DNA from 3 places in the Kitasatospora sp. NPDC001539 genome. Region 2 is predicted to be linked to each of the others. Evidence: riboswitches for the same ligand, from Rfam matches in the RefSeq annotation. Region 2 holds a riboswitch; each other region holds the start of a gene.

The links. A riboswitch is a leader RNA that binds a small molecule or an ion and turns the genes downstream of it on or off. The one in region 2 is predicted to bind S-adenosylmethionine.
Region 1: linked by a shared signal. The riboswitch ahead of ABT247_RS23790 (IclR family transcriptional regulator) and the one ahead of ABT247_RS21500 (aminotransferase class V-fold PLP-dependent enzyme) in region 2 are both predicted to bind S-adenosylmethionine.
Region 3: linked by a shared signal. The riboswitch ahead of thrC (threonine synthase) and the one ahead of ABT247_RS21500 (aminotransferase class V-fold PLP-dependent enzyme) in region 2 are both predicted to bind S-adenosylmethionine.

Annotation. Positions count from the first base shown of each region.
Region 1 is NZ_JBEPAK010000173.1:5,663-15,072, forward strand. Features, by position in the region: gene ABT247_RS23760 (sensor histidine kinase) at 1-286, opposite strand, end outside; gene ABT247_RS23765 (ABC transporter permease) at 357-1,205, opposite strand; gene ABT247_RS23770 (ABC transporter ATP-binding protein) at 1,202-2,185, opposite strand; gene ABT247_RS23775 (universal stress protein) at 2,533-3,381, shown strand; gene ABT247_RS23780 (nucleoside deaminase) at 3,481-3,954, shown strand; gene ABT247_RS23785 (alpha/beta fold hydrolase) at 4,068-5,222, shown strand; gene ABT247_RS23790 (IclR family transcriptional regulator) at 5,250-5,963, opposite strand; SAM riboswitch class I at 6,165-6,307, opposite strand; gene ABT247_RS23795 (glycosyl hydrolase) at 6,655-9,363, shown strand.
Region 2 is NZ_JBEPAK010000141.1:7,653-17,062, reverse strand. Features, by position in the region: gene ABT247_RS21500 (aminotransferase class V-fold PLP-dependent enzyme) at 1-1,299, opposite strand, end outside; SAM riboswitch class IV at 1,351-1,467, opposite strand; gene trpD (anthranilate phosphoribosyltransferase) at 1,624-2,700, opposite strand; gene ABT247_RS21490 (DNA-binding transcriptional response regulator) at 2,820-3,245, opposite strand; gene ctaE (aa3-type cytochrome oxidase subunit III) at 3,641-4,261, shown strand; gene qcrC (cytochrome bc1 complex diheme cytochrome c subunit) at 4,449-5,258, shown strand; gene qcrA (cytochrome bc1 complex Rieske iron-sulfur subunit) at 5,267-6,319, shown strand; gene qcrB (cytochrome bc1 complex cytochrome b subunit) at 6,316-7,974, shown strand; gene ABT247_RS21465 (GntR family transcriptional regulator) at 8,102-8,473, shown strand; gene ABT247_RS21460 (L,D-transpeptidase) at 8,507-9,410, opposite strand, start outside.
Region 3 is NZ_JBEPAK010000133.1:9,244-18,653, forward strand. Features, by position in the region: gene ABT247_RS20715 (copper homeostasis protein CutC) at 1-131, opposite strand, end outside; gene ABT247_RS20720 (hypothetical protein) at 193-1,125, opposite strand; gene ABT247_RS20725 (PadR family transcriptional regulator) at 1,122-1,481, opposite strand; gene ABT247_RS20730 (HD domain-containing protein) at 1,546-2,214, shown strand; gene ABT247_RS20735 (DUF8819 family protein) at 2,211-2,567, opposite strand; gene groL (chaperonin GroEL) at 2,680-4,302, opposite strand; gene ABT247_RS20745 (cold-shock protein) at 4,626-4,826, opposite strand; gene ABT247_RS20750 (ubiquitin-like small modifier protein 1) at 5,374-5,652, opposite strand; gene thrC (threonine synthase) at 5,679-6,986, opposite strand; SAM riboswitch class I at 7,004-7,139, opposite strand; gene ABT247_RS20760 (glucosyl-3-phosphoglycerate synthase) at 7,283-8,305, shown strand; gene ABT247_RS20765 (alpha,alpha-trehalose-phosphate synthase (UDP-forming)) at 8,344-9,410, shown strand, end outside.

The DNA of each region.
Region 1 (9,410 bases), on a different contig from region 2:
AGGGCAGGACCAGACCCGCCTGGAAGGCCAGCATGGCGGGCAGCGGTGGGCGGGCGAAGACGATCCGGTGCTCGTGCGCGGGCTCGTCGCGGCCGGCGAAGGGGAAGAGGTCGGGGAGGCAGAACATCAGGACGACCACCGCGACCACGGCGGCGTCCAGGACCCAGGGGTGGTCGCGGTCCGCCTGCCGCACGCGCTGGCCGATCCCGGCCAGCCGGACGAACAGCGGGTGGCCGGACAGCGCGTCGGCGGCCAAGCCGTCGGGAATGGCTCGGTCCTCACTCACCGGTGTCTTCTCCCTGGTGGTGGTACGGGTGGTGCGGCGCCGGGAGTTCCGACGCCGCACCGGGAGTCTCTCAGGCGTCCGTGCGGACCAGCCGTACGGCGGCGCCGGCGAGGGCGAGCACCGTCCAGCCGAGGAAGACCAGCAGTCCGGCCGTCGGCGAGAGGGTGGTCGTGTCGTGGTGGAGGGCGAACATCGCCTCACCCGCGTGGCTGGGCAGGTAGGGGCTGATGTGGTCCTGCCACGAGCTGGGCAGCAGCGACACCAGCCCGGGGACCAGCATCAGCGAGGCGACCAGCACCGAGATGCCGCCGGCCACCGAGCGTAGCAGCGCACCGAGGGCGACGCCGATCACGCCGACCAGGCCCAGGTAGAGCGCGGCGCCGAGCAGGCCGCGCACCACCCCGGCGTCCGAGAGGGTCATCGCCGCCCGCGTCCCGGAGAGGATGCGGGTGTCGACCAGGAAGGCGACGAACACCCCGACCGTGGCGAGGACCAGCGCGATCAGGCCGTACACCGCGGCCTTGGACCAGAGCACGGGCAGACGGCGCGGCACCGCGGCCAGGGTCGAGCGGATCATGCCGGTCGAGTACTCGCCGGCCGCGACCAGCACGCCGAGGACGCCGAGCGCCAGCTGCGCGAAGTTGGTGCCGAACAGCGACAGGCTGAGGGTGCTCGCGGCGGCGAAGTCCCGGTCCATCGGGCGGCCGGAGGTGATCCGCGACTTGAACTGGGAGGCCGCGATCAGGCCGAAGGCGATCAGGAAGAGCAGCGCCAGCCCGAGGGTGATCCAGGTCGAGCGCAGCGACCACAGCTTGGCCCACTCGGAGCGCAGCACGCGTGCGGCCGTCACCCTGTACGCGGGGCGGGCGGCACGCGGTTCGGCGGACGTGGCGGGCTCGGAGGTCACGATGGTGCTCATGCCGCGCTCCTCGGGGTCTCGGTCTCGGCGTCGTTCTCGGGCGTGCTCGCGGCCTTGCCCTTGGTTCCGGCGGTGGTGGTGCCGTGGTACTCCACGGCGTCCCTGGTCAGGTCCATGAACGCCTCCTCGAGGGAGACCGTCCGCGGGCTGAGCTCGAAGACGGCGATGCCGTGTTCGGCGGCGGTCAGGCCGATCTCGCGGGCGGTACGGCCGCTGACCAGGAGTTCCTCGGAGCCGGAGCGGCCGGTGATCTCCACACCGGGGCCGGCCAGCGCCGAGCGCAGCCGGGCCGGGTCGGCGCTGGCCACCTTGACGACGTCGCCACCGGCCTCCCGGACCAGGTCCTGCACGGTGGTGTCGGCGAGCAGCCGGCCGCGGCCCACGATGATGAGGTGGTCGGCGACCAGTGAGACCTCGCTCATCAGGTGCGAGGAGACGAAGACGGTGCGCCCCTCGGCGGCGAGGGAGGTGAGCAGGTTGCGGATCCACAGGACGCCCTCGGGGTCGAGACCGTTGACCGGCTCGTCCAGCATCACCGTGGCCGGGTCGCCCAGCAGGGCGGCCGCGATGCCGAGCCGCTGGCCCATGCCGAGCGAGAATGCCCCGGCCCGCTTGCGGGCGACGCTCTGCAGGCCGGTCATCTCGATGACCTCCTCCACCCGGCGGCGCGGGATGCCGTGGGTGTGCGCCTGGGCCATCAGGTGGTTGAAGGCCGAACGGCCGGGGTGGATCGACTTGGCCTCCAGCAGCGCGCCGACCTCCTGCAACGGCGCGGCGTGCTCGGCGTAGCGGCGGCCGTTGACCCGCACCGACCCGCTGGTGGGTGCGTCCAGGCCGACGACCATCCGCATGGTGGTGGACTTCCCGGCCCCGTTGGGCCCGAGGAACCCGGTCACCGTTCCCGGTCGGACGGTGAAGTCCAGCCTGTCCACGGCGGTCTTCTCCCCGTACCGCTTCGTCAGCTGGTGCGCCTCGATCATCGCTCGCCCTTACGTCCAGGGGCCGGGCCGTCCCGGCCGCCCACGGTTCCACGCTAGGTGCGGCCCGAGCCGGATCCGTGGCACCGCGGGCTGATCATCGGGCCGTCCGTAGTACCGCGGTACCACGCCGCCCACTCCGGCTCGGCGCGGCTCCCAACCGGGCCGCCGACCTGCCCGGCGACGCTCCACGCCGACACCGGCGGCGGAGCACCGGCGGCGGGGCACCGGCAGCCGCCCCGGCCCGGGAGGCGGCGGGCGCGGGAGACGCCGATACTGGGGCCGCAACCCGAGGCGGCCCCGGCGGCCGGGGACGGCCGTCGACGCGCCGCGGAACCGAGGAGTACGCCGTGACCGGACCAGTTGTCGTCGGCTTCGACGGCTCGCCCGAGAGCCTCGCCGCCACCGAATGGGCCGCCCGCGAGGCACAGCGCCGCGGACTCGGCCTCGAAGTCCTCCACGCGTGGCCCTGGCCGAAGCGCGACGTGGTCGGCAGCGACCAGACCTACCACCGCGCCCTGGCGCAGCTGGCCGAGCGCGAGGGAGCCCTGCGCGCCCTGGCACCGGAGGTGCCGATCGTCTCCTCGCCGGTCTCCGGCGACCCGGTGGAGGCGCTGGAGGCCGCCTCGCGCACGGCGGCCGTGGTGGTGCTCGGCTCACGCGGGCTGGGCACCCTGCGCGGTTACCTGACCGGCTCGGTGAGCCAGGAGGTGCTGCGCCGGGCCGCCTGCCCCGTGGTGCTGGTGCGGGCGCGCGAGAGCGAGCCGGCCGGCGACGTGACGGTCGGCCTCGACCTGACGCACCCGGCGGAGGCGGTCCTGGCCTTCGCCTTCGAGGCCGCCGCGCTCCGCTCCGCGCCGCTGCGGGTCGTCCACGTCTGGAACCCGCCCGCCGGCAGCGAGTACATGGCCTACGGCGCCATCGGCGGGCTGGAGCGCGAGGTCTCCGCCGTCGAGCGGACCGGGCTCGCCGAGGCCCTGGAGCCCTGGCGCGGCCGCCACCCCGAGGTGGAGGTGACGGACGAGCTTGTGCGGGGCAAGGCCGCCGTCGAGCTGGTGGACGCGGCGGCGACGGCCCGGCTGGTGGTCGTCGGCCGCCGTACCCACCACGCGCCGCTGCGCCACCACCACCTCGGCCCGGTGGCGCACGCGGTCGTCCACCACGTCCACTGCCCGGTCGCCGTCGTCCCGTACGGCTGAGCGGGCCGGCACGACCGCCGGGGCGGCCCCACCGCGGACGTCGTGTACGTTCGATGCGATTCCCGAGCCTCCGCCCGGCCGACCCCCGAGGAGCACGTCATGGCCGATGACACCCGCGCCCACCTGCTCGCGACCCTCGACATCGCGGCCTCCGCCCGCGCGCACGGCAACCACCCCTTCGGCGCGCTGCTGACGGACGCCGACGGGAGCGTCCTGCTCACCGCCGAGAACACCGTGCTGACGGACCACGACGTGACCGCCCACGCGGAGACCAACCTGGTCCGGCGGGCCTCCCGCACCCTGGCCCCGGCCCAGCTCGCCAAGGCCACCCTGTACTCCAGCACCGAGCCGTGCGCGATGTGCGCGGGCGCCATCTTCTGGAGCGGCATCCGGCGGGTCGTGTACGCGCTGGCGGCCACCGAACTGAACGTCATCGCGGGGGTGGATCCGGAGGAGCCGGTGCTCCACCTGCCCTGCCGTCAGGTCTTCGCCGCCGGCGGCAGCCCGGTGGAGGTCTCGGGGCCGCACCTGTACGAGGAGGCGGCCGCGGTGCACACGGGGTACTGGGGCTGACGGGTGCGGAGCCCGGACCGGCGCCGCCCGTAGCCGTCCGTCAGACTGTTCCCCGCGCTGCGGGCGGCGGAGCCCGGTCCGCGCGCGGTCGGCAGCACGCGGGGAGGGAAGCGGTGGGTGCGGACCTGATCGGGGCGGTGGCGGCGGCACTCGGCTGCGGCGATTCGGCGGTGGTGGACGTCGGCCCGGGGCACCGGCGGCTGGCCGTACCGGACCGGCAGGGCGGGCGGTTCACCGTCGACGTCCTCGGCGACGGCGGCGGGGCGCACCGGGTGGTCCACCTGCTGCCGGGTGGCGGGCTCAACGTCGCCGCCGACTACTGCACCGCACGGGGCCGGAGCCTCGCGCGCTTCCTCGCGGACCACGGGTACCTGGTCGTCGGCACCACGCCGCGCGAGGACGCGTTGACGCCCGACCTGATCGGCCCGCACTGCGCGGACCGGGGCCTGGACGCCCAGCGGGCCGACCTCCGGCGGGTCGTCGCCGCCGTCGAGTCCGTCACCGGCCTGCCGTACGAGTTGCTCGGCCACTCGGCCGGGGCCGCGCTCGCGCTGGCAACCGCCGTACGGGACGGCGGCGAGCGGCTGCGCCGGGTGCTCGTCCTCGACACCACCGGCCCCTACGACCCGGAGACCGAGCCGGAGCTCGTCGCGAGAGCCTCGGCGCTGACCGACGGGTTCCGGCAGCTGTTGGCTGCGGGCACCTGGACCGTCGACCCCGGGCTGAAGGGCCTGTTCGCCCGCGCGGCCGCCGCCCCGGACGCCCCGAGCGGGGTGCCGCGACCGGTGCCCGGGGCGGCGCAGTTCAGCAACCTCGGCCTGCTGCACTACGCGCTGACCCGCACCCGGGAGCTGCCCGGGGCGGCGAACTGGATCTACCACCGGGGCCACAGCGCCGGTGGGTACGCCTTCGGCGCCACGCCCACCGAGGACCGCTTCGTCCTGGACCACGCACCGCTGCCGGTCTGGACGGCGGCGGTCTCCCGGCTCGGCAGCGGCCTGCAGGCGACCGCCCTGCTCCGCGACCTGGCGGCGCTCTGGGCCGGCCGGGCGGAGGTCCACCGCATCGACTGGTCCGCGATCCGGGCCGATGTCGTCTGGCTGAACGCCGAGCTCGGACGCGGCGACCACGACCTCGGCCCCCGCCTGGTCCGCCGGGGCGGCGCCCGGGTCGACTACCGGGTGGTGCCGGGCTACGGCCACGGCGACGTGGTCTGGTCGGCCACCGCCGAACGCGACGTGTGGCGGTGGCTCCTGCCCGGCCGCTGAACGGCCGGCCGGGCCCCGGTCGGCCCTTCAGGCCTGGGCGAGGGCTTCGCTGAGGCGGTTGGCCGCCTCGACGGCGGCCTGGGCCAGGTGCGGGCCGGGGTGCCGGGTGAGGCGCTCGATCGGGCCGGAGACGGAGACGGCGGCCACCACCCGGTTGGACGGGCCGCGGACGGGCGCGGCGACGGAGGCGACCCCGGGTTCGCGCTCGCCGATGGACTGCGCCCAGCCGCGGCGCCGCACCCCGGCGAGCGCGGTGGCCGTGAAGCGGGCGCCCAGGAGGCCGCGGTGGAGGCGCTCGGGTTCCTCCCAGGCGAGCAGCACCTGGGCGGCGGATCCCGCCTTCATGGACAGCGTGACACCGACCGGGACGGTGTCGCGGAGGCCGGAGAGCCGCTCGGCGGCGGCCACGCAGATGCGGACCTCGCCCTGGCGCCGGTAGAGCTGCGCGCTCTCGCCCGTGACGTCGCGCAGGTGCGTGAGGACCGAGCCGGCGGCGGCCAGCAGCCGGTCCTCACCGGCGGCCGCCGAGAGTTCCGTCAGCCGGGGGCCGAGGACGAACCGGCCCTGCAGGTCCCTGCTGACCAGGCGGTGGTGTTCCAGCGCGACGGCGAGCCGGTGCGCGGTGGGCCGCGCCATACCGGTCGCGGCGACGAGTCCGGCCAGTGTGGTGGGGCCGGACTCCAGGGTGCCGAGGATCGAGGTGACCTTGTCGAGCACGCCGACGCCGCTCGTGTTCTGCATGGGATGGGTACTCCAGTCTCGTACCCGTGAGCGGGGGGCGGATTCGCGCTCACGGGGGCTCCCCGCGGGGAGCGGGGGTGGTCAGCGAGGACGGGCCGGAGAGATCGGCCGAGTGCCTGCGCCGGGCACGAGACGGGTACGCGGAACGGCCGGGGCGGCGGAGAGCGCCCGGGCGAAGGACAGCACAGAGAGCACCGTGTCTCCTCATCTTTCCCGCGCCACGTTGGCGACAGGCCGGAGTTGGCACTGATCCCGGGCGGCGCGGCGCGTACTTCGGACGCCGGGTCGACCGGGGAGTTGCCGGGGCTTCGTAGGGCCGGTCCCTCCACCCCTCTGGATGATTCGCCAGGAACCATACAAGACTCCCCGGCCGGCCCGCCAAACCGGCCCCCCGGCGGAGCCCGGCCGGTCAGCGGCGCTCGGGACGGGGCCGGGCCGGTACGGCGGCCCGCACCCATTCGGGGAGGGATTCCCCCGACGCCCGTCCGTCGCCGACCGTTCCCACCGCTCCGGCTGCTTCAATCTGCGGGACGAGGCCTTCCGGGCTTTCCAACTCTCTTCACTGAATTCGGTTTTAATCATTCGTTATGCGCGGGCCCTTCACTCCGCCCGGCCGAACCGCGAGGCTTCCGACTGTTTCCGCCGGAGCCGCGCGACCGCGCGGCCCGCCGCATGGGGAGGACCCACCATCGTGCCCAACAGGCAACGCCGACGGCTGCTACTGCCCGCCGTGACCCTCACCGCGCTCGGACTGACCACCACCCAGGCCCTCGCCGCGCCGTCCGGGACACCCGGGCCTCGTCCGCACCAGGCCCAGCACCAGGCCGAGATCGGGGCGAAGCACGCGAAGAAGGTCCAGGGCGGCACGGGCTCCACCGCCGGTCCCGCCTTCAGCGCCAGGGCGGACGCCCCCGGCGAGGACGAAGGCGACGAGGCGGAGAACTCCGCCGAGGGCACCGCCCAGTACACCGAGGCCCGCACCGCCCCCGGGGTGGTCGCGCCCGGCGCGTACGGCGCCGCCTGGGCCCAGCTGCAGTCCATGCCGCACACCGGCGGCAGCTGGGACCACGTCACCGGCAAGCCGTACAACTCCGACGACCCGCGCTACCGCGACGTCAACTCCAACTCCAGCGGCGGCTCCGGGTTCGTGACCGGCCGGATCACCGGCATCGCGGCCGACGACGACGGCTACGTCTACGCGGGCGGCGCCAACGGGGGCGTGTTCCGCTCCCGCACCGGCGGCGGGCAGTGGCAGTCCATCTCGGACAAGCTGCCGTCCCTCTCCACCGGCACGCTGAACCTCGACGGCGGTGGCCGGCTCTGGTACGCGACCGGTGAGTCCAACACCGGCGCGACCTCGTACGTCGGCACCGGCGTGTACGTGCTCGGCGACCCGAAGCACGGCGAGTTCCAGCCCGGCATGCGGGTGGGCGGCGCGGAGCTGGAGTCGACGATCATCCACGCGCTGCGCTTCGGCGGCGGCAAGGTGTGGGCGGCCACCAGCCGGGGCGTGTGGAGCCACTCCACCACGGACCTGTCCGGCCCGTGGACGCTGGAGTTCGCACCCAACCCGGACTACCTGCCGGGCGGTTCGAAGGCGGGCGACCCGGCCGCGCCGTACAAGAACATCGCCAACGACATCGCGATCGACCCGAAGGACCCGACCAAGGTGGTCCTGGCGGTCGGCTGGCGCGGCGGCGACACCTACAACGGCTTCTACGCCAAGGCCTCCGACGGCACCTGGCAGCGGGTCGGCTCGCTCGGCGACCTGCCGACCGACGCCGCGAACGTGGGCAACGTGACCTTCGCCGCCTCCGCCGACGGTTCCCGGTACTACGCGATCGACCAGTCCCCGGCGGTCATGGCGAGCGACCCGGACACCGGCCTGAAGGGCATCTACGTCTCCAAATCGGGCTCGCCGTTCGGCCCGTGGACCCAGATCGCGGACAAGGACAAGCTGAAGAACTCCGGCTCCGCACTGCAGGACGCCGGCTACCAACCGGGCATCCAGGCCTGGTACAACCAGTTCCTCCAGGTCGACCCGGCCAACCCGGACCACCTCTACGCCGGCCTGGAGGAGGTCCTGGAGACGAAGGACGGCGGCTCCAGCTGGACCGTCCCGGGCCCGTACTGGAACTTCGGCTTCCCCTGCTGGAGCATCGACCCGGCCAAGCAGACCGGTGACTGCTCCGAGACCACCCACTCCGACCAGCACGCCATCGCCGTGGGGTCGTACCGGGGCAGGACCAGCGTGTACGTCGGCAACGACGGCGGGATCTACAGCCGTCCGATCAACGGCGCGGCCGACGCCTCCGGCCATGCCACCGACTGGAAGTCCCTGGCCGACGGCACCATGGACACCCTCCAGTACTACTCGGTGGGCGTCGGCAAGGACCCCGCGGACCGCTCCGGCCGGGGCGTCATCGTCAGCGGCGGCCTCCAGGACAACGGCGAGTCCATCCTGCGCGCCCACGACAAGGTGATGGGCTCCGACTTCGGCGGCGACGGCGCCGACACCCTGGTCGACCCGAACAACGGCTGCAACATCGCCGAGGAGTACGTCTACCTCGACATGTGGGTCACCCAGAACTGCGCCGTCAACGACGGCTCCTGGAGGAGCGACCCGAGCAAGGCCACCTCCTACGAGGTCGCCCCGCCCGACAAGGACACCAGCGCCGCGCGCTTCATCGCCCCGATCACCAGCGACCCGAAGGACGTCAACACCTGGATCGCCGGCGGCCGGCACGTCTGGGTCCAGCACAAGGGCTACGCCATCCGCAGCGGCAGCGAGTGGACCTCCGCCTACGACCTCGGCGCCGGCCACGTCGCCACCGCCGTCGCCACCGTCAACGGCACCGTGTACGCGGGCTGGTGCGGCCCCTGCAACAACCAGGGCTTCAGCCGCGGCATCGCCGTCGGCAACACGGACGGCACCGGCTGGCACCAGCTCAACCTGCCCGTCGACGGCACCCTGCCCAACCGCTACGTCTCCTCCTTCGCCGTCGACGAGAACGACGCCCGGCACGTCTTCGTCGCCTTCAACGGCTTCTCCCGCACCTGGACGGAAGGCCCCGGCGCCGGCAACGGCCACCTCTTCGAGACCCACGACGGCGGCGCCACCTGGACCGACGTCTCGGCCAACCTGCCGGACGTCCCCGCCACCTCCGTCAAGATCCTCCCCAACGGCGGCATCGCCCTCGGCACCGACCTCGCCGCCTTCTACCGCGCCCCCGGCACCACCGACTGGCGCGTCCTCGGCCGCAACCTGCCCACCACCGCGGTGCAGCAGCTCAAGATCGGCCCGGACGGCAGGCTCTACGCCGCCACCTTCGGCCGCGGCATCTGGTCCTTCAACCTGCACAGCCTGGGCCGCGGCCGCTACGACGAGACCGACGACTGATCCCCGTCCCTCCCGGCTCGCCTCCCACCGGTGCCCCGCCCCCAGCT
Region 2 (9,410 bases):
GTCCGTGACCAGCTCGCGGACCGCGGTCAGGAAGCGCTCGACGTGCTCGTCCGGCGTCCCGGCGCCGAAGCTCACCCGGATCGCGTTCAGGCTGCGCTCACCGGGCAGCGAGGGCTCGGGCGCCCCGCACTCGGAGGGCGCCACCTCCTCGTCCCCGAGCAGGGTCCGCACCAGCGGGTGGGCGCAGAACAGCCCGTCGCGCACCCCGATGCCGTACTCGGCGGACAGCGCGGCCGAGAAGTGCGAGCTGTTCCAGCCCTGGACGACGAAGGACAGCACGCCCACCCGGGCCGAGTCCGGACCGAACAGGCTGAGCACCTTGACCTGCGGGATCTCCGCCAGCCCCGCCGTCAGCCGCTCGACCAGCAGCCGCTCCCGGGCCTCCAGCGCGTCGAAGCCGGCCTCGGTCAGCGCCCGGCAGGCCGAGGCGATCGCGTAGGCGCCGATGACGTTCGGCGAGCCGGCCTCGTGCCGGGCCGGGCCGGTGTGCCACTGGACGGCCACCGAGCCGTCGGCCTCGCGTGCCACCGTCCGGGTCGCCCCGCCGCCGGCCAGGTACGGCTCGGCCGCGTCCAGCCAGTCCGAGCGGCCGGCCAGCACACCGGCGCCGAACGGCGCGTACAGCTTGTGGCCGGAGAAGGCGATCCAGTCGACACCCAGCTCACGGACCGAGACCCGGTGGTGGGGCGCCAGCTGGGCGGCGTCCAGCACCACCCGGGCACCGTGCCGGTGCGCCGTCGCGGTCAGCTCGGCGACCGGCCACAGCTCGCCGGTCACGTTGGAGGCGCCGGTGACGCACAGCAGCTTCGGCCCCTCCGGCGCGGCGGCCAGCGCGGCGTCGAGCGCGGCCACCGCCTCGGCCCGGGAGCGCGGCGCCCGCAGGTAGTCGACCTCCAGCCCGGCGTGCGCCCAGGGCAGCAGCGAGGCGTGGTGCTCGGTCTCGAAGGCGAACACCCGGGTGCCGGCCGGAACGGCGGAGGCCAGCAGGTTCAGCGAGTCGGTGGTGGCCCGGGTGAAGACCACCTGGTCGCCGTCGCGCAGGTCCAGGAAGTCGGCGACGGTCCGGCGGCTCTGCTCGAAGAGGTCCGTGGAGAGCTGCGACAGGTACCCGGCGCCGCGGTGGACGCTGCCGTAGTACGGCGCGTAGGCGGCGACGTCGTCCCAGACCCGCTGGAGCGCGGGTGCGGAGGCCGCGTAGTCGAGCGCCGCGTAGCCGACCTTCTCCCCGCTGGCCAGCGGGACCTGGACGTCGTGGCCGAGGACGGCGAGCGGGGCGCAGATTTCGGTGGAGAGGGACATGGGGACGCACTCCTTCGGGGGTTGGGGACCCCGGGAGTGCCAGTCGTCGGGCGTCCGCGCTTGTCGCACGGACGGTTCGCCGGCGACCCGGTCCTCACCCAGGGCACCCCGCCACGGACGGAGGGTTGCCGGACAGCAAGCTGGGGCTTGGCGCTGTCGCTCATGACCTGGCCAAGACTGTAGGTCGGGCCCGTCGGGTGGTCAAACGGGGATCCAGCATCCGGACAGCGGTGTCGCCCGCCGCCTCCGGAGCGTCCGTGCCGGGCGGCCCGGGGCACACCGGTAGGCCCGTACCGGCGAACCGGCACGGGCCCAGGAGGCGCTTCAGCTACGGCTGGTGGCGTCCGCCCAGCGCCGCAGCAGGTCCTGCGCGGCGCCGGAGTCGATCGCCTCCGCCGCCCGCGCCATGCCCGCCGCGAGCTGCTCCGCCAGCGGCGCGTCGCCCAGGTCGAGCGCCACCAGCGCCGCCGCGGTGTTCAGCAGCACGGCGTCCCGCACCGGCCCGCGCTCCCCGGCCAGCAGCCTGCGGGCCACCTCGGCGTTGTGGGCGGCGTCGGCGCCGCGCAGCGCCTCGATGCCGACCAGCTCGATGCCGACGTCCCGCGGGTCGAAGGTGGTCTCGGTGACCACCCCGTCGCGCACCAGCCACACCCGCGAGGTGGTGGTGATGGTCAGTTCGTCCAGTCCGTCGTCGCCGCGGAACACCAGCGCCGTCGCCCCGCGCCGGGCGAGCACCCCGGCGATCAGCCCGGACAGCCGGGTGTCGAAGCAGCCGATCGCGTGCGCGGTGACCTTGGCCGGGTTGGTCAGCGGCCCCAGGATGTTGAAGGCCGTCGGCACGCCGAGGTCGCGCCGGGCGGTGGCGGCGTGCCGCATCGAGGGGTGGAACTTCGCCGCGAAGCAGAAGGTGAGCCCGACCTCCTCGGCCACCTCCGCGACCCGCCGGGCGGACAGGTCCAGCGCGACGCCGAGCTTCTCCAGCACGTCGGAGGAGCCGCTGGCGGAGGAGGCCGACCGGTTGCCGTGCTTGACCACCTTGGCCCCGGCGGCCGCCGCGACGATCGCCGACATGGTGGAGATGTTGACGGTCTTCGCACGGTCGCCGCCGGTGCCGACGATGTCCACCGCGGGCCCGGGGATGTCCAGGGGCTCGGCGTGCTGGTACATCGCGTCGACCAGCCCGGCGATCTCGTCGACCGACTCGCCCTTGGCCCGCAGCGCCACCATGAACCCCGCCACCTGGACGGGGGACGCCTCGCCGCTCATGATCCGGTCCATCGCCCACGCGGTGGACGAGCGGTCGAGGTCCTCCCCCTTCAACAGCGCCGCCAGGAGGTCCGGCCAGGTGCGAACCACCTGCGCGGGGTCGCTACCGCCGTTCGCAGGGTTCACGTTCACCATGGCTGACTCCAGCTGTTGTCGGTTCCCCCGCACCGGGGGACGTCCGTACGGATGGAGCCAGCCTATCGACCGGCGGGGTGCCCACGGCGGTGTCTTCTCTACTACTGAGACGGCACCGCTCAGCGGGCGGCCGGTGCCCGCTTGGCCAGTCGCGCCCGCAGCAGGGTGGCGACCGCCCCGGCCAGGGCGACCGGGTCCACCGGGCGGGAGATCGCGGCGTCGGCCCGGCTCCAGGCGGCGAGCCAGGAGTCCTGCGGCCGGCCGATCAGCACCAGGACCGGCGGGCACCCGTAGATCTCGTCCTTGAGCTGGCGCCCGAGGCCGAGCCCGCCGGCCGGCACCGCCTCGCCGTCCAGGACGCAGAGGTCGACGCCGCCCTTCTCGAGCGCCTTGAGCACCGCGGGGGTGGTCGCGCACTCCAGGTAGGACAGCTCCGGAAGATCCTCGGCGGGCCTGCGGCCGAGCGCCGTCAGCACCTCCTCGCGGGTGTTGCGGTCGTCGCTGTAGACGAGGACGGTGAGCGTCTCGTCGGTCGTGTACGCCATGGGCCCTGCTCCCTCAAGTGTGATCCGGACCACGTTCACCTGATCCGGATGCTACCCCCGTTCCCCCCGGTCCCGGGCCCCCCTCGCGCACGTTCCTGCTCAAGCCGCCGCGCCCGCGGCTCACCCGCCCGGAGGACTGCCCGTCACCCTGGCGCGGCCGGACCACCCGGACGGCCGATGCGGCCCCCGTCCCCTACAACAGGACGCTCCGCCGACCGTGCAGCGACCCGCCGCGCAGAGGGGTCGCGGGCCCGTCGAGGAACCGTCAGAAAAGGGACACGCCGCAGCTCGGCCCCCGTCCGGACTCCCGGCCGACCGCCAAGCGGGCATACCGCACGCACCGGACACTCCGAGGGACACCCCCCGGCGTGAAGACGGAATAAGGGACCGACATAATGTCCGTCGTGGCGACAGCAACAGCAGTAGAAACCGGGCACGCGCACGGATCGGTCAACCGACCGAACATGGTCAGCGTCGGAACGATCGTCTGGCTCAGTTCCGAGTTGATGTTCTTCGCGGCCCTCTTCGCGATGTACTTCACGCTCCGCTCCGTCAAGGGAGCCGAGTTCTGGACCGAGAAGGCGCACGCCCTGAACGTGGGCTTCTCCTCGGTCAACACGACCATCCTGGTGCTCTCCTCGCTCACCTGCCAGCTCGGCGTGTTCGCCGCCGAGCGCGGGGACGTGAAGAAGCTCCGCATGTGGTTCGTCATCACGTTCATGATGGGCGCGATCTTCATCGGCGGCCAGGTCTACGAGTACACCGAGCTGGTCAAGAAGGACGGCCTGTCGCTGTCCTCCGACCCGTACGGCACGGTGTTCTACCTGACCACCGGCTTCCACGGGCTGCACGTGACGGGTGGTCTGATCGCCTTCCTGCTGGTCCTGGGACGGACGTACGCAGCCAAGCGCTTCACGCACGAGCAGGCCACCGCCGCGATCGTCGTGTCGTACTACTGGCACTTCGTCGACGTCGTGTGGATCGGCCTGTTCGCGACCATCTACCTGATCAAGTAACCAGCTGATCAGGTCGCTGGCCACCGGCTGCGGCCCCCGCCCTCACCGGCGACGGGCCGCTTCTGCCGGTGCCGACGCTCCCACCGACCGACCGCGCGCGCAGCCTTGGACAGGCAGCCTCGTGCCGGCCAGACCGGCCGCCGGGTGCACCCACCAGTCGACCAGATCCTGACACCGGGGTTATTCCGTGAAAAAGCTCTCCGCACGACGGCGCCACCCATTGGCGGCGCTGGTCGTCCTACTTCTCGCCCTGGCGGCAACCGGGGGGCTGTACGCCGCGTTCGCGCCCGCCGACAAGGCGCAGGCCGACGTCGCCGCGCAGTCGCTCGCGATCGATGAGGGCAAGAAGCTCTTCGCCGTGGGCTGCTCCTCCTGCCACGGCCTGAACGGCCAGGGCGGCAGCGACGGTCCGAGCCTGGTCGGCGTGGGCTCCGCCGCCGTCGACTTCCAGGTCGGCACCGGCCGCATGCCGGCCCAGCAGCCCGGCGCCCAGGTTCCGCGCAAGAAGAACATCTACACGCAGGCGGAGATCGACCAGCTCGCCGCCTTCGTCGCCTCCCTCGGCCCCGGCCCGGTCACTCCGGACCAGAAGCAGTACACCTCGACCGACCCCGAGGACATCTCCAAGGGTGGCGAGCTGTTCCGCACCAACTGCGCCCAGTGCCACAACTTCGCCGGCCAGGGTGGTGCCCTGACCAAGGGCAAGTACGCCCCGTCGCTGGAGGGCGTGGACGCCAAGCACATCTACGAGGCCATGCAGACCGGCCCGCAGAACATGCCGTCGTTCCCGGACACCACCATGCCCGAGGAGCAGAAGAAGCAGATCGTGGCCTTCGTCCGCCACACCACCAACGATGAGCCCAACCCCGGCGGTCTCACCCTGGGCAGCCTCGGTCCGGTGACCGAGGGCCTGTTCGGCTGGATCTTCGGCCTCGGCACGCTCATCGCGGTCGCGATCTGGGTCGCCGCCCACACCACCAAGGCCAAGAAGTCATGAGCCACGACATGTCAGAAGAGAAGCTCCCGGAGCCCCACGGCTCCGCCGGCGAGGTCGCCGAGCACGGCAACCCCTTCGCCGACCCGGGCCTGCCGGCCCACGAGCCCCGTCGTACCGACATCGACGAGCGGGCCGCCAAGCGCGCGGAGCGCCAGGTCTCGCTGATGTTCGTGGTCTCGATGCTCGCCACCATCGGCTTCATCGCCTCGTACGTGGCCATCGACCCGGACAAGCTCGTCTACATCTTCCCGCTGGGCACGGTCAGCGCGCTGAACTTCGCGCTCGGCCTGACCCTGGGCGTCGCCCTCTTCATGATCGGCGCGGGCGCGGTCCACTGGGCCCGCACCCTGATGTCGGACGTCGAGATGCCGTCCGAGCGTCACCCGATCGAGGCCTCCGACGAGGTTCGCGCCGACGTCATCGAGCAGTTCAAGACCGGTGCCGCCGAGTCCGGCTTCGGTCGCCGCAAGATGATCCGCAACACCCTCATCGGTTCGATGGCGCTGGTCCCGCTCTCCGGCGTGGTCCTGCTCCGCGACCTGGGTCCCCTCCCGGAGAAGAAGCTCAAGGAGACGGGCTGGAAGGAGGCGACCCCGGCCAAGCCGCTGCCGCTCATCAACATGAACACGATGCAGCCGATGAAGCCCGAGGACATCGCCGTCGGCTCGCTGACCTTCGCCATGCCGGAGGGTCTGACCACCCACAGCGAGGACTTCCAGCAGCGGATCGCCAAGGACGCCCTGATGCTGGTGCGCATCGCGCCGGAGGACATCAAGGACGACAAGTCCCGCGACCTCGGCTTCGAGGGCATCCTCGCCTACTCGAAGATCTGCACCCACGTCGGCTGCCCGATCAGCCTCTACGAGCAGCAGACCCACCACGCGCTCTGCCCCTGCCACCAGTCGACCTTCGACCTGGCGGACGGCGCGCGCGTCATCTTCGGCCCGGCCGGCCACCCGCTGCCGCAGCTGAAGATCACCACTGACGAAAAGGGCAACCTGGTCGCCACCGGCGACTTCGAGAAGCCTGTCGGCCCGAGCTACTGGGAGCGTGCTCGATGAGTAGCGCGAGCAGCACCACGACCGGTGCCGCCAAGCCCTCCAGCACGCGCGCCAAGCCCGCCAACAAGTGGGAGGCCGCGGCTGACTGGACGGACGGCCGGCTGGGGATCTACTCCCTCGCCAAGGCCAACCTGCGCAAGATCTTCCCGGACCACTGGTCCTTCATGCTGGGCGAGATCTGCCTCTACACGTTCATCATCATCATCCTGACCGGTGTCTACCTGACGCTGTTCTTCAAGCCGTCGATGGCCGAGGTCGTCTACAACGGCTCGTACGTGCCGCTCAAGGGCATCGGGATGTCGGAGGCCTACGCCTCCACGGTGGACATCAGCTTCGAGGTGCGCGGCGGTCTGCTGATCCGCCAGATCCACCACTGGGCCGCCCTGGTCTTCGTGGCCGCGATGCTCGTCCACATGATGCGCGTGTTCTTCACCGGCGCGTTCCGCAAGCCGCGTGAGATCAACTGGGTCTTCGGCTTCCTGCTGCTGGTCCTGGGCATGTTCGACGGCTTCTTCGGCTACTCGCTGCCGGACGACCTGCTGTCGGGCACCGGTATCCGCTTCATGGAAGGTGCGATCCTCGCGGTCCCGCTGGTCGGCACCTACATCCAGATGTTCCTGTTCGGGGGCGAGTTCCCCGGCCACGACATCGTGCCGCGGTTCTTCACCATCCACGTGCTGCTGATCCCGGGCATCATGCTCGGCCTGCTGGTGGCGCACCTGATCCTGGTCTTCTACCACAAGCACACCCAGTGGGCGGGCCCGGGCAAGACCGAGAAGAACGTCGTCGGCATGCCGCTGATGCCGGTCTACATGGCCAAGGCCGGTGGCTTCTTCTTCCTGGTGTTCGGCCTCATCGCGGCCATCTCGGCGATCGCCACGATCAACCCGATCTGGGCCTACGGACCGTACCGCCCGGACCAGGTGTCCACCGACGCCCAGCCCGACTGGTACATGGGCTTCTCCGAGGGCCTGATCCGCGTCATGCCGGGCTGGGAGATCAACCTGTGGGGCCACACCCTGAACCTGGGTGTCTTCGTCCCGCTGATGATCTTCCCGCTGGTCCTGGTCGCGATCGCGGTCTACCCGTTCATCGAGGGCTGGATCACCGGCGACAAGCGCGAGCACCACATCCTGGACCGCCCGCGCAACGCCCCGGTCCGCACCGCCCTGGGTGCCGCCTGGATCAGCCTGTACCTGGTGCTGCTGGTCGGTGGTGGCAACGACCTGTTCGCCACCCACCTGCACCTGTCGATCAACTCGATCACCTACTTCGTGCGCGTCGGCTTCTTCGTCGTGCCGGTCCTCACCTTCATCGTCACCAAGCGCTGGTGCCTCGGCCTCCAGCGCCGTGACAAGGACAAGGTGCTGCACGGCCGCGAGACGGGCGTCATCAAGCGCCTGCCGCACGGTGAGTTCGTCGAGGTCCACGCCCAGCTGCCGCAGAAGGACCTGTACAAGCTCACGGCGCACGAGCAGCACCAGCCGGTCCAGCTGCCGGCCCAGACGGACGAGAACGGCGTGGCCCGCAAGGCCGGCGTCGTCACCCGGACCCGGGCCAAGCTCTCCCGCGGCTTCTACGGCGAGGGCAGCCAGATCCCCAAGCCGACCGCCGAGGAGCACCACGAGATCACCAGCGGCCACGGCCACCACTGATCCCGTACGCACCCCGCGTCACCCCGAGGGCCGCCCACCAGAGTTCATCTGGTCGGCGGCCCTCGGGCTTTCCCGTACCGCGTTCCCGTCCCGCTCTCCCCGACCGCACCCGCCTCCAGGAGCCCCCGTGCAGCTGTCCGTCGACCCCGCCGCCGCCACTCCCCCGTACGAGCAGATCCGCGCCCAGATCGCCGAGCGGGCCCGCTCCGGCGAGCTGCCGACCGGGCTGCGGCTGCCGACCGTCCGGGCGCTGGCCGAGGAGCTGGGGCTCGCCGCCGGGACGGTGGCGCGGGCCTACCGGGAGCTGGAGGCGGACGGCGTGGTGGAGACCCACGGCCGGCGCGGTACCCTGATCGCCGCCACCGGGGACGCCGCCCACCGGCTGGCCGCGGAGGCCGCCGGTGAGTACGCCGAGCGGGCGAGCCGGCTGGGGCTGTCCCGTGAGGACGCCCTGGCGGCGGTGGTCACCGCGCTGGGGCTGGCCTACCCCGGGGCCTGAGCCGGGGGCCTCCTGCGGGGAGCGTCCGGCGGCCTAGACCTCCGGGCGCACCATGCCCGAGGCCGGGGCCTGGGCGGCCGGCGGGGTGGTGCTGACGGCCTGTCCGAGGGCGCTGTGCTTGACCCAGTCCGTCCAGGTCACGTTCCAGTCGCCGAAGCCGTTGCCGAAGGGCTCCATGGTGGAGCCGAGGCTGTTCACCACCGTCACCAGGTCCCCGACCCGGGTGTTGTCGTAGAACCACTTGGCGTTGTCGGTGCTCATGCCGGTGCAGCCGTGGCTGACGTTCTCCACGCCCTGCGAGCCGACCGACCAGGGTGCCGCGTGCACGTACTCGCCGCTCCAGGTCACCCGGGTGGCCCACTTGACGTCGAGGTCGTAGGACTCCGAGCTGCCGGCGGCTATGCCGATCGTCTCGCCGCTCATCCGGACGGAACGCTCCTGGCCGAGCACCACCTTGATGCCGTTGCGGGTGTCGAAGCCGGGCTTGCCGGTGGTGACCGGGATGCTCCGGACGACCTGGCCGTCACGCTTGAGGGTGAGTTCGTGGGCGGCCGCGTCGACCACCGACTCGACCCGCTCGCCGATCCGCAGCCGCAGGGAGCTGCGGTCGCCGCCGTAGAGCCCGTCCGAGATCCGGGTACCGGTGCCGTCGAAGGCCAGGGTGACGGCCGTCCCGGCGGGCCAGTAGTCCTCCGGCCGGAAGTGCAGGTTCTTGTCGTCCACCCAGTACCAGGCGCCGGTGACGGCGGGCTGGGAGGTCACCGTCAGGGCCCGCTCGACCTCCTGGCGGGCCTGCGGGTCCTTCACCGCCTCGGAGAGCTGGACGGTGAGCGGCTGGCCGACGCCGTAGACGCCGCTGCCGGAGGAGTCCGGGCCCAGCTTGGCGGTGAGCAGCCGCTGGGCGGCCAGCGTGCTGAAGTTGACGGTGCCGTCGCCG
Region 3 (9,410 bases), on a different contig from region 2:
TCCTCGACGGACGGGGTGAGGCCGTCGGCGGCCATGTCGGTGACCAGTTCGAGCCGGTCGGCGCCGCCCGACTCGGCAGCCGTGGCGTCCTGGGGCGTCAGCGCGATGACTTCGAAAATTGGTCTAGACATATCGCACACCCTGCCACATCCGACCGCCCCCGGCGAGACCGCCACCCCGCCGAGCCCCGCCTCAGGCGGCCTGCCGCCCGCGCGGCCCGGCCATCCCCTTCGGGCGGCCCAGCAGCGCCAGCGCGACCGCCGCCGCCACCGTCAGCACCGCCATCGGCAGCAGCCGCCAGGCCCCGCCCTCCTGCTGCCACAGCGCCTGGAGGTTGACGCACACCGCCCACGGCAGCGCCACCAGCCCCGGCACGGCCACCAGGTACCAGCCGCGCACCGCCGACAGCGCCATCACCAGGGGCACCGCGATCATCAGCGCACGCCACTGCGGGTCCAGCTGGTGGAAGCTGGTGTAGACGTTGTCCGTGAGTGCTGCGACCGGGGTGATCACCGCCGCGGCCAGCGCCAGGCCCCGCTCCCGCCAGGTCGGCACCGGCAGGGCGTCCTTCGGCGCGGCCAGCAGCAGCAGCGCCCAGAACACGAACGGCCCGCTCCACTCGAAGACGGCGAGGAAGATCCAGAGCGGCTGGACGACCTGCGGCTCGCTCACCGCTCGCACCAGGTCCGCCACCGCCGCCAGCGCCGCCACCACGGCCAGCAGCTTCGCCGCCGTCCACCGCCCCAGCATCGCCACGACGGCGGACAGCACCGCAGCGCCGCACATCACCCAGTAGGGCAGGGAGTACAGCAGCGAAGCGCGCGACAGACCGAGGGTCAGGTAGGTCAGCAGCGCATGGCCCGCCGCCAGTCCTCCGGCGGCCCCGACCACCAGCGGGGCGGCCAGCGCCGCCAGCCGGCCGCCCCCGGAGGAGGAGGTCAGCCCGGTCCGCATCCGCAGCCCGTAGGCGCCCAGGTCGAACAGCTCCCGGACCTTGGCCACCGGTCCGGCCCCCGCCGTGGTGTCGGCGAAGACGTCGGCCAGCTCCTCGCCCCGCTCGCGCCGGTAGCGGACGGGGTAGAGCGCCAGTGCGGTCCGGACGGCGACGGTCCCGTTCATGCTCATGCGAAGGCCCCCCTGACCCTCGGAGTGACGGCGGTGACCGAGACGGACAGCCGCCGCTCGGCCTCGGTGGCCACGGCCCGCAGCCGCTCCGCCTCGGCGGCCAGCGCGCCCCGACCGGTATCGGTCAGCGCGTAGGTGCGACGGGCGCGGCCGTCCACGACCTCCTCGGCGGCGACCTCGATCAGGCCCTGGCCGAGCAGCCGGTCGAGCGCCCCGTAGAGCGTGCCGGTGCGCATCTTGACCCGGCCGTCCGAGATCGCGGAGATCTCCTGGATGAGCGCGTAGCCGTGCCTCGGGGCGTCGGCCAGCGCGGTGAGCAGAAGCAGCGTGGGCTCCTGCATGGAGCGTTCTGTCATGCGTCTACATATATCGCTGACCGGCACATCCCGTCCACCGGAACCAGCCGACACAATGGGCCGCATGCCCACCGCGACCGAGGACCTGCTCACCGCCTGGACCGCCCTGCTGCACCGCTGCGGCGCCGCCGACGACCCCGAACCGTACGGCCGCGAGCTGCTGCGCCGCTGGTCGGAGCCGCAGCGGCGCTACCACACCCCCGAGCACCTGCGCGCCGTCCTGCGGCACGTCGACGAGCTCGCCGGGCACGCCGCCGACCCGGACACCGTCCGGCTCGCCGCCTGGTTCCACGACGCCGTCTACCGGCCGGACCGCACCGAGAACGAGGAGCGCAGTGCCGCCCTGGCCGTCCGCGCGCTGACCGCCGTCGGCCTGCCCCCCGAGCGGGTCGCCGAGGTCGAGCGGCTCGTCCTGCTCACCGTCACCCACGACCCCGCCCCGGGCGACCGCGACGGCGAGGTGCTCTGCGACGCGGACCTCGCCGTCCTCGGCGGCTCCCCCGAGGCGTACGCGGCCTACGCGGCCGCCGTCCGCCAGGAGTACGGCTTCGTCCCGGAGCCGGACTTCCGCGCCGGCCGGGCCGCCGTCCTGCGCGCCCTCCTGGCGCTCCCGGCGCTCTACCGCACCCCCGCCGCCGCCGAACGCCTCACCGCGGCCGCCCGCGCCAACCTCACCGCCGAGCTGGCGGACCTCGGCGGCGGCCGGGCCGGACCGGGGCCGGTCCGGCCCTAAACGAGCTCCCCCACCGGCGCCACCACCACGCCCCGCTTGCCGCACACCCAGTGCGGCTCCGGCCCCAGCTCCGGCTCCACGCCCAGCGCGTGCGGGTCCCCGTCGGCCGCGCAGTCGGCGCACAGCGGCCACCGCCCGTAGGCCTCCAGCAGGGCGTCCTGGACGTCCTGGGCGATCAGCCCGAGGACGTACTCGGTGCCGTCCGGCCACTGCTCCAGCCACCAGCGGCGGTGGGTGACGGCGTCCTCCACCAGCGAGACGACGGCGGCGTCCGCCACGTCCCGCGCGGTGAGGTCGGCCAGGATCAGTGCCCGCGCGTTGTGCAGGGCGGTCTCGATGTCGTCGGAAGCCATCCGTCCATCCTCTCCCGCCGGCGCCCGAACGCGGAAACGCCGCGTGGGCGGCCCCCCTGAGGGAGCCGCCCACGCGGACGGGAGTCAACCGATCCGATCGGAGCGATCAGGATCAGAAGTCCATGTCACCGCCCGGCATGCCGCCGCCGGCGGCCGCAGCGGCCTTCTCCGGCTTGTCGGCGATGACGGCCTCGGTGGTGAGGAACAGCGCCGCGATGGAGGCGGCGTTCTGCAGCGCGGAGCGGGTGACCTTGGCCGGGTCGATGATGCCCTCGGCGACCAGGTCGACGTACTCGTTGGTGGCGGCGTTCAGGCCGTGACCGGCGGGGAGGTTGCGCACCTTCTCCACCACGACGCCGCCCTCGAGGCCGGCGTTGGTCGCGATCTGCTTGATCGGGGCCTCCAGCGCGACCTTGACGATGTTGGCACCGGTGGCCTCGTCGCCCTCCAGCTCCAGCTTCTCGAAGGCGACACCGGCCTGCAGCAGGGCGACGCCACCACCGGCGACGATGCCCTCCTCGACGGCGGCCTTCGCGTTGCGGACGGCGTCCTCGATGCGGTGCTTGCGCTCCTTGAGCTCCACCTCGGTGGCCGCGCCGGCCTTGATGACGGCCACGCCGCCGGCCAGCTTGGCGAGGCGCTCCTGGAGCTTCTCGCGGTCGTAGTCCGAGTCGCTGTTCTCGATCTCGGCGCGGATCTGGTTCACGCGACCGGCGACCTGCTCGCTGTCGCCGCCACCGTCGACGATGGTCGTCTCGTCCTTGGTGATGACCACCTTGCGGGCGGTGCCCAGCAGGTCGAGACCGGCGTTCTCCAGCTTGAGGCCGACCTCCTCGGAGATCACGGTGCCGCCGGTGAGGATGGCGATGTCGCCGAGCATGGCCTTGCGGCGGTCGCCGAAGCCCGGGGCCTTGACGGCGACGGACTTGAAGGTGCCGCGGATCTTGTTCACGACCAGGGTCGACAGGGCCTCGCCCTCGACGTCCTCGGCGATGATGACGAGCGGCTTGCCGCTCTGCATGACCTTCTCCAGCAGCGGGAGCAGGTCCTTGACCGAACCGATCTTGGAGTTGGCGATGAGGATGTACGGGTCCTCGAAGGTCGCCTCCATGCGCTCCAGGTCGGTGGCGAAGTAGGCGGAGATGTAGCCCTTGTCGAAGCGCATGCCCTCGGTGAGCTCGAGCTCCAGGCCGAAGGTGTTGCTCTCCTCGACGGTGATGACGCCTTCCTTGCCGACCTTGTCCATGGCCTCGGCGATCAGCTCGCCGATCTGGGTGTCGGCGGCGGAGATGGAGGCGGTGGAGGCGATCTGCTCCTTGGTCTCCACGTCCTTGGCCTGGGCCAGCAGCTGGTCCGAGACGGCGGCGACGGCCTTCTCGATGCCGCGCTTCAGAGCCATCGGGTTGGCGCCGGCGGCGACGTTGCGCAGACCCTCGCGAACCAGGGCCTGGGCGAGCACGGTGGCGGTGGTGGTGCCGTCACCCGCGACGTCGTCCGTCTTCTTGGCGACCTCCTTGACGAGCTCCGCACCGATCTTCTCGTACGGGTCCTCGAGCTCGATCTCCTTGGCGATGGAGACACCGTCGTTGGTGATCGTGGGGGCGCCCCACTTCTTCTCCAGAACGACGTTGCGACCCTTGGGGCCGAGCGTGACCTTCACTGCGTCGGCGAGCTGGTTCATGCCACGCTCAAGGCCGCGGCGAGCTTCCTCATCAAAGGCGATGATCTTGGCCATCTGAAGTGGTCCTCCGGGACACGGTCGACTGCTCGGACCAAGGGGTGCCCGCGACGGACGGCCCTGGTGTGCGGGGGTCCATTCCCCTACCGCTCCCGGGGGCCTCACCGACCCGGTCCGCTGTCACTCTCACGCTGTGAGTGCTAACGCCAATGATTAGCACTCCAGGTGGTCGAGTGCAAGCCCAATCGGCGACCCGCGAGCCGCCGCGGGAGCCGCCGGGAAACGCGAACGGGCCCGTACGACGCACGTCGTACGGGCCCGCCGAGAAGCGAGGGTTCCACCAGCAGTGGGCCGCGCCGAGCTCCTGGAGCGGAAGGGGGTCAGACCGCGCGGACCATGTCCGCCTGCGGGCCCTTCTGTCCCTGGGAGATCTCGAACTCGACCCGCTGGCCCTCCTCGAGGGTGCGGTAGCCGTCCATCTGGATCGCGCTGTAGTGGACGAAGACGTCCGCACCACCGTCGACCGCGATGAAGCCGTAGCCCTTCTCCGCGTTGAACCACTTGACGGTGCCCTGAGCCATTCCGAACTCCCCTAGTGCTGTGCTGGCCCTTCACGCGCCCGCAGGTCGCGGGCCCGGGTCTGGTTGGAGGCCGGCCCGGGGAACCCCCCCTGGGCGCAGCCGTGCACGCCGCAATCCCCGCGCGGAACGCCGAACGGCTTCCGGTGAGCGGGCGATTGCGTCGACCGCGGCTGAATGTATCCGGATCGACGCCCTCTGCAACAGGGCCAGCCGCCGGGAATTCACGGGACCCGTCAAGAGACAAGGCCGAACAAACCGGGAGGAAATCGGCATTTCACGCCGGACATAGCGGACGAATTACCCAAATCCGTGCAGGAATTCTGACATCTGCCTGACATGTTTCACGGCCGGGGGCACGAGCCGGTCTCAACGTCCGGACGGCCTCGGGCCGAGCGGCGTGCGAGCCGAAAGGGGAGCCTTGTTCCCAGCCGAGCCACACTCTACTCCCACCCGACCCGGAATATTCCCGCCGAAATACCGACGGCCGCCCGCACCGACGGAGAGCCGAATTCCGTGGTGCGGGCGGCCGGAGAAGCGGACGCGGGGCTCAGCAGCCGCCGGCCACCGCCGGAATGATCGAGATGCCGGCGCCGTCCTTGATCTCGGTCTCCAGGCCGTCCGCGAAGCGGACGTCGTCGTCGTTCACGTACACGTTGACGAATCGGCGCAGCTTTCCGGTGTCGTCCAGGATGCGGGCGGAGATGCCCGCGTGGTTCTTCTCCAGGTCCGCGATGACCTCGGCCAGGGTGGCCCCCTCGGCGGTCACCTCGGCCGCGCCGCCGGTGTAGGTGCGCAGGATGGTGGGGATGCGGACGTTGGCGCTCATGGCTCTCCTAGCGGGGTGGGGTCGGGTCAGGCGGACGCGAGACCGGCGGAGCGGAAGGACTCCAGCGTCGGGCGGATCACGGCGGTCATCCCGGCGTCGGAGACGGCGTCCAGCGTCTTCAGGCCGTCGCCGGTGTTGATCGCGACGGTCTCCTTGGCCGGGTCCAGCTGACCGGTCTCGACCAGCTTCTTCAGCACGCCGACGGTCACCCCGCCCGCGGTCTCGGCGAAGATGCCCTCGGTCCTGGCCAGCAGCCGGATCGCCGCCACGACCTCCGCGTCGGTGACGTCCTCGACCGCGCCGCCGGTGCGGCGGGCGATGTCCAGCACGTACGGGCCGTCCGCCGGGTTGCCGATCGCCAGCGACTTGGCGATGGTGTCCGGCTTCACCGGCTTGATCACGTCCCGGCCCGCCTTGAACGCGGCGGACACCGGCGAGCAGCCCTCGGCCTGGGCCCCGAAGATCCGGTACGGCCGGTCCTCCACCAGGCCGAGCCTGATCAGCTCCTGCAGCCCCTTGTCGATCTTCGTCAGCTGCGAACCGGAGGCGATCGGGATGACGATCTGCTCCGGCAGCCGCCAGCCGAGCTGCTCGCAGATCTCGTACGCCAGCGTCTTGGAACCCTCGCCGTAGTACGGGCGCAGGTTGACGTTCACGAAGCCCCAGCCCTCGCCGGCCGGGTCCCCGATCAGCTCGGAGCAGAAGCGGTTCACGTCGTCGTAGGTGCCCTCGATGCCGACCAGCTCGCCGCCGTACACCCCGGCCATCACGACCTTGCCCTGCTCCAGGTCGTGCGGGATGAACACGCAGGAGCGGAACCCGGCCCGGGCCGCCGCCGCGCCCACCGCACCGGCCAGGTTGCCGGTCGAGGAGCAGGACAGCGTGGTGTAGCCGAACGCCCGCGCCGCCTCGATGGCGCAGGCCACCACCCGGTCCTTGAACGAGTGGGTGGGGTTCCCGGAGTCGTCCTTGACGTGCAGCGGCGCGGTGAACCCGAGCTCCCGCCCCAGGTTGTCCGCCTTCACCAGCGGGGTCCACCCAGGGTTCAGGTTCGGCTTGGAGGCCACGTCGGCCGGCACCGGCAGCAGCGGCGCGTACCGCCAGATCGACGCCGGACCGGCCTCGATCCGCTTGCGCAGCTCCTCGGCGCGCTCGTCGCCGAACTCGTAGGCGATCTCCAGCGGCCCGAAGCACTCCGCGCAGGCGAAGCTCGGACCGAGCGGGCACCGGGCGCCGCACTCCCGACAGGACAGGGCGGCGGCGGGGCCGAGGTCGACGGTGGGGGATCCCGCCGGCCGGGCGCCGGGGGAGGGTGCGACGGTGTCGATAGCCATGATGGCGGAGGCCTCTCTCCTCATCTTCCCCGTGACGCGGTCGCGCCACAGGCCGGAATTGGCACCTGTCCCGCCGGGGCCTGTGAACGACAGCCGAGCGAGAAGGTTGCCGGGACGTCAACGGGCCGTTCCCTCAGTCCCTCTGGATGAGCTTGTGAAGTTGTGGTTCAGCGGCGACCCCGGCGTGCGGAGGTCCGGCAGCTGTACGAAGACTGTATCCGAAGGCGTCGATCCCGAACGGGACCGTCCGCCACGCGAGATGGCCCGTCCAAACCGCCCCCTCGAGGAGACCGACCGTGCCCGCCGAACCGACCCCCGCACTCCTCCCGCAGGCGGCGTCCTGGCTGCGCCGCCGCTCGTGGAGCGCGGCCGACCGGCCGGTGCACACCCTGCTGGAGGCCAAGCGGCGCACCGGGCAGACCGTCAGCGTGGTCCTGCCCGCCCTCGACGAGGAGGCCACCGTCGGCGACATCGTCCGCACCGTCCGCCGCGAACTGATGGACCGCCTCCCCCTGGTCGACGAACTGGTCGTCCTCGACTCCGGCTCCACCGACGCCACCGCCGCCACCGCCGCCGCGGCCGGCGCCCGGGTGGAACACCGGGACGCCATCCTGCCCCGGCTGCCCGCCGTCCCCGGCAAGGGCGAGGTGCTCTGGCGCTCGCTGCTGGTCACCCACGGCGACATCGTCTGCTTCGTCGACGCCGACCTGCGCGAGTTCGACCCGGCCCTGGTCTACGGCACCGTCGGGCCCCTGCTGACCGACGGGAACATCCAGCTGGTCAAGGCGATGTACGACCGCCCCTTCGAGGTCACCGGCGCGGCCGCGGGCGACCCCGACGCGGTCGTCCCGACCGGCGGCGGCCGGGTCACCGAACTCGTCGCCCGCCCCCTGCTCAACCTCCACTGGCCGGAACTCGCCGGTTTCGTCCAGCCGCTCGGCGGCGAGTACGCGGCCCGCCGCTCGCTGCTGGAACGGCTCCCCTTCCCCACCGGCTACGGCGTCGAACTCGGCCTCCTCGTCGACGCCCTGGAACTGGCCGGGCTGGACGCCCTGGCCCAGGTCGACGTCGGCGTCCGCCACCACCGCCACCAGGACGGCCAGGCCCTCGGCCGGATGGCCGCCACCATCTACCGCACCGCCCTGGAACGCCTCGACCGCACCCACCGCCTCAAGGCCTCGGCCGACTTGGTCCACCCCCACCTCACCCAGTTCACCCGCGACCCGGAGACCCGCGCCTTCATCGCGCACACCCACCCCGTCACCGCCCTCGAGCGCCCCCCGATGCACACCGTCACCGAATACGCCACCCGCCACTGAGGGGTTTGCCACCCCGGACCCCCGGCAACATCCCAACCATGGGCGATCTCACGACCGAACGTTCGAGTGCCACCGGCACCGCTCCCGTCCTGGTGGCATCCAACCGGGGGCCGGTGTCGTTCAGTACCGCCGACGACGGCACCCTGACGCTGCGCCGGGGCGGCGGGGGCCTGGTCTCCGGCCTGTCCGCGATCGACGACCCCGACGCCGTCTGGGTCTGTGCGGCCCTCAACGACGCCGACCGCCGAGCCGCGGCCGGCGCCCCCGACGGCCGTCTCGACCGCGCCGGCCACGACGTCGGCGGCCAGGCCGTACGGATGCTGGACATAGACCCGCAGACCTTCGCCCACGCCTACAACGGCATCGCCAACTCCACGCTCTGGTTCGTCCACCACCTGCTGTACGCGACCCCGACCGCGCCCTCCTTCGACACCGACTTCCGCACCGAGTGGGCCGCCTACCAGGCCTACAACACCGCCTTCGCCGAGGCCCTGGCCGCCGAGGCCGCCCCGGGCGCCGCGGTCCTCGTCCAGGACTACCACCTCTCGCTCGTCCCGGGCCTGCTCCGCGAGCTCCGCCCCGACCTGCGGATCGGCCACTTCTCCCACACCCCGTGGGCCCCGCCGGAGTACTACCGGCTGCTGCCCGACGACGTCGCCCGCGCCGTCCTCACCGGCATCCTCGGCGCCGACCGGGCCGGCTTCCTCACCGAACGCTGGGCGCGCGCCTTCGCCGCCTGCTGCGAGGACCTCCTCGGCGCCACCGTCGACCCCGGGGCGCTCACCGTCACCCTCCCCCAGCCTTCGGCCGGGGGGACCCCCAGCGGCCGCACCACCCGCCTGGGCGTGCACGCCCTCGGCGCCGACGCCGACTTCCTCCGCGAGCGCTCCCACCGCCCCGACGTGGACGAGCGCCTCGCCGCCCTGCGCGCCGCCGTCGGCGACCGCCGCACCATCGTCCGGGTCGACCGCACCGAACTCAGCAAGAACATCGTCCGCGGCCTCCAGGCCTACCGGCACCTGCTGCGCACCCGCCCCGAGTGGCACGACCGGGTGGTGCACATCGCCTTCGCGTACCCCTCCCGCACCGACCTCGCCGAGTACCG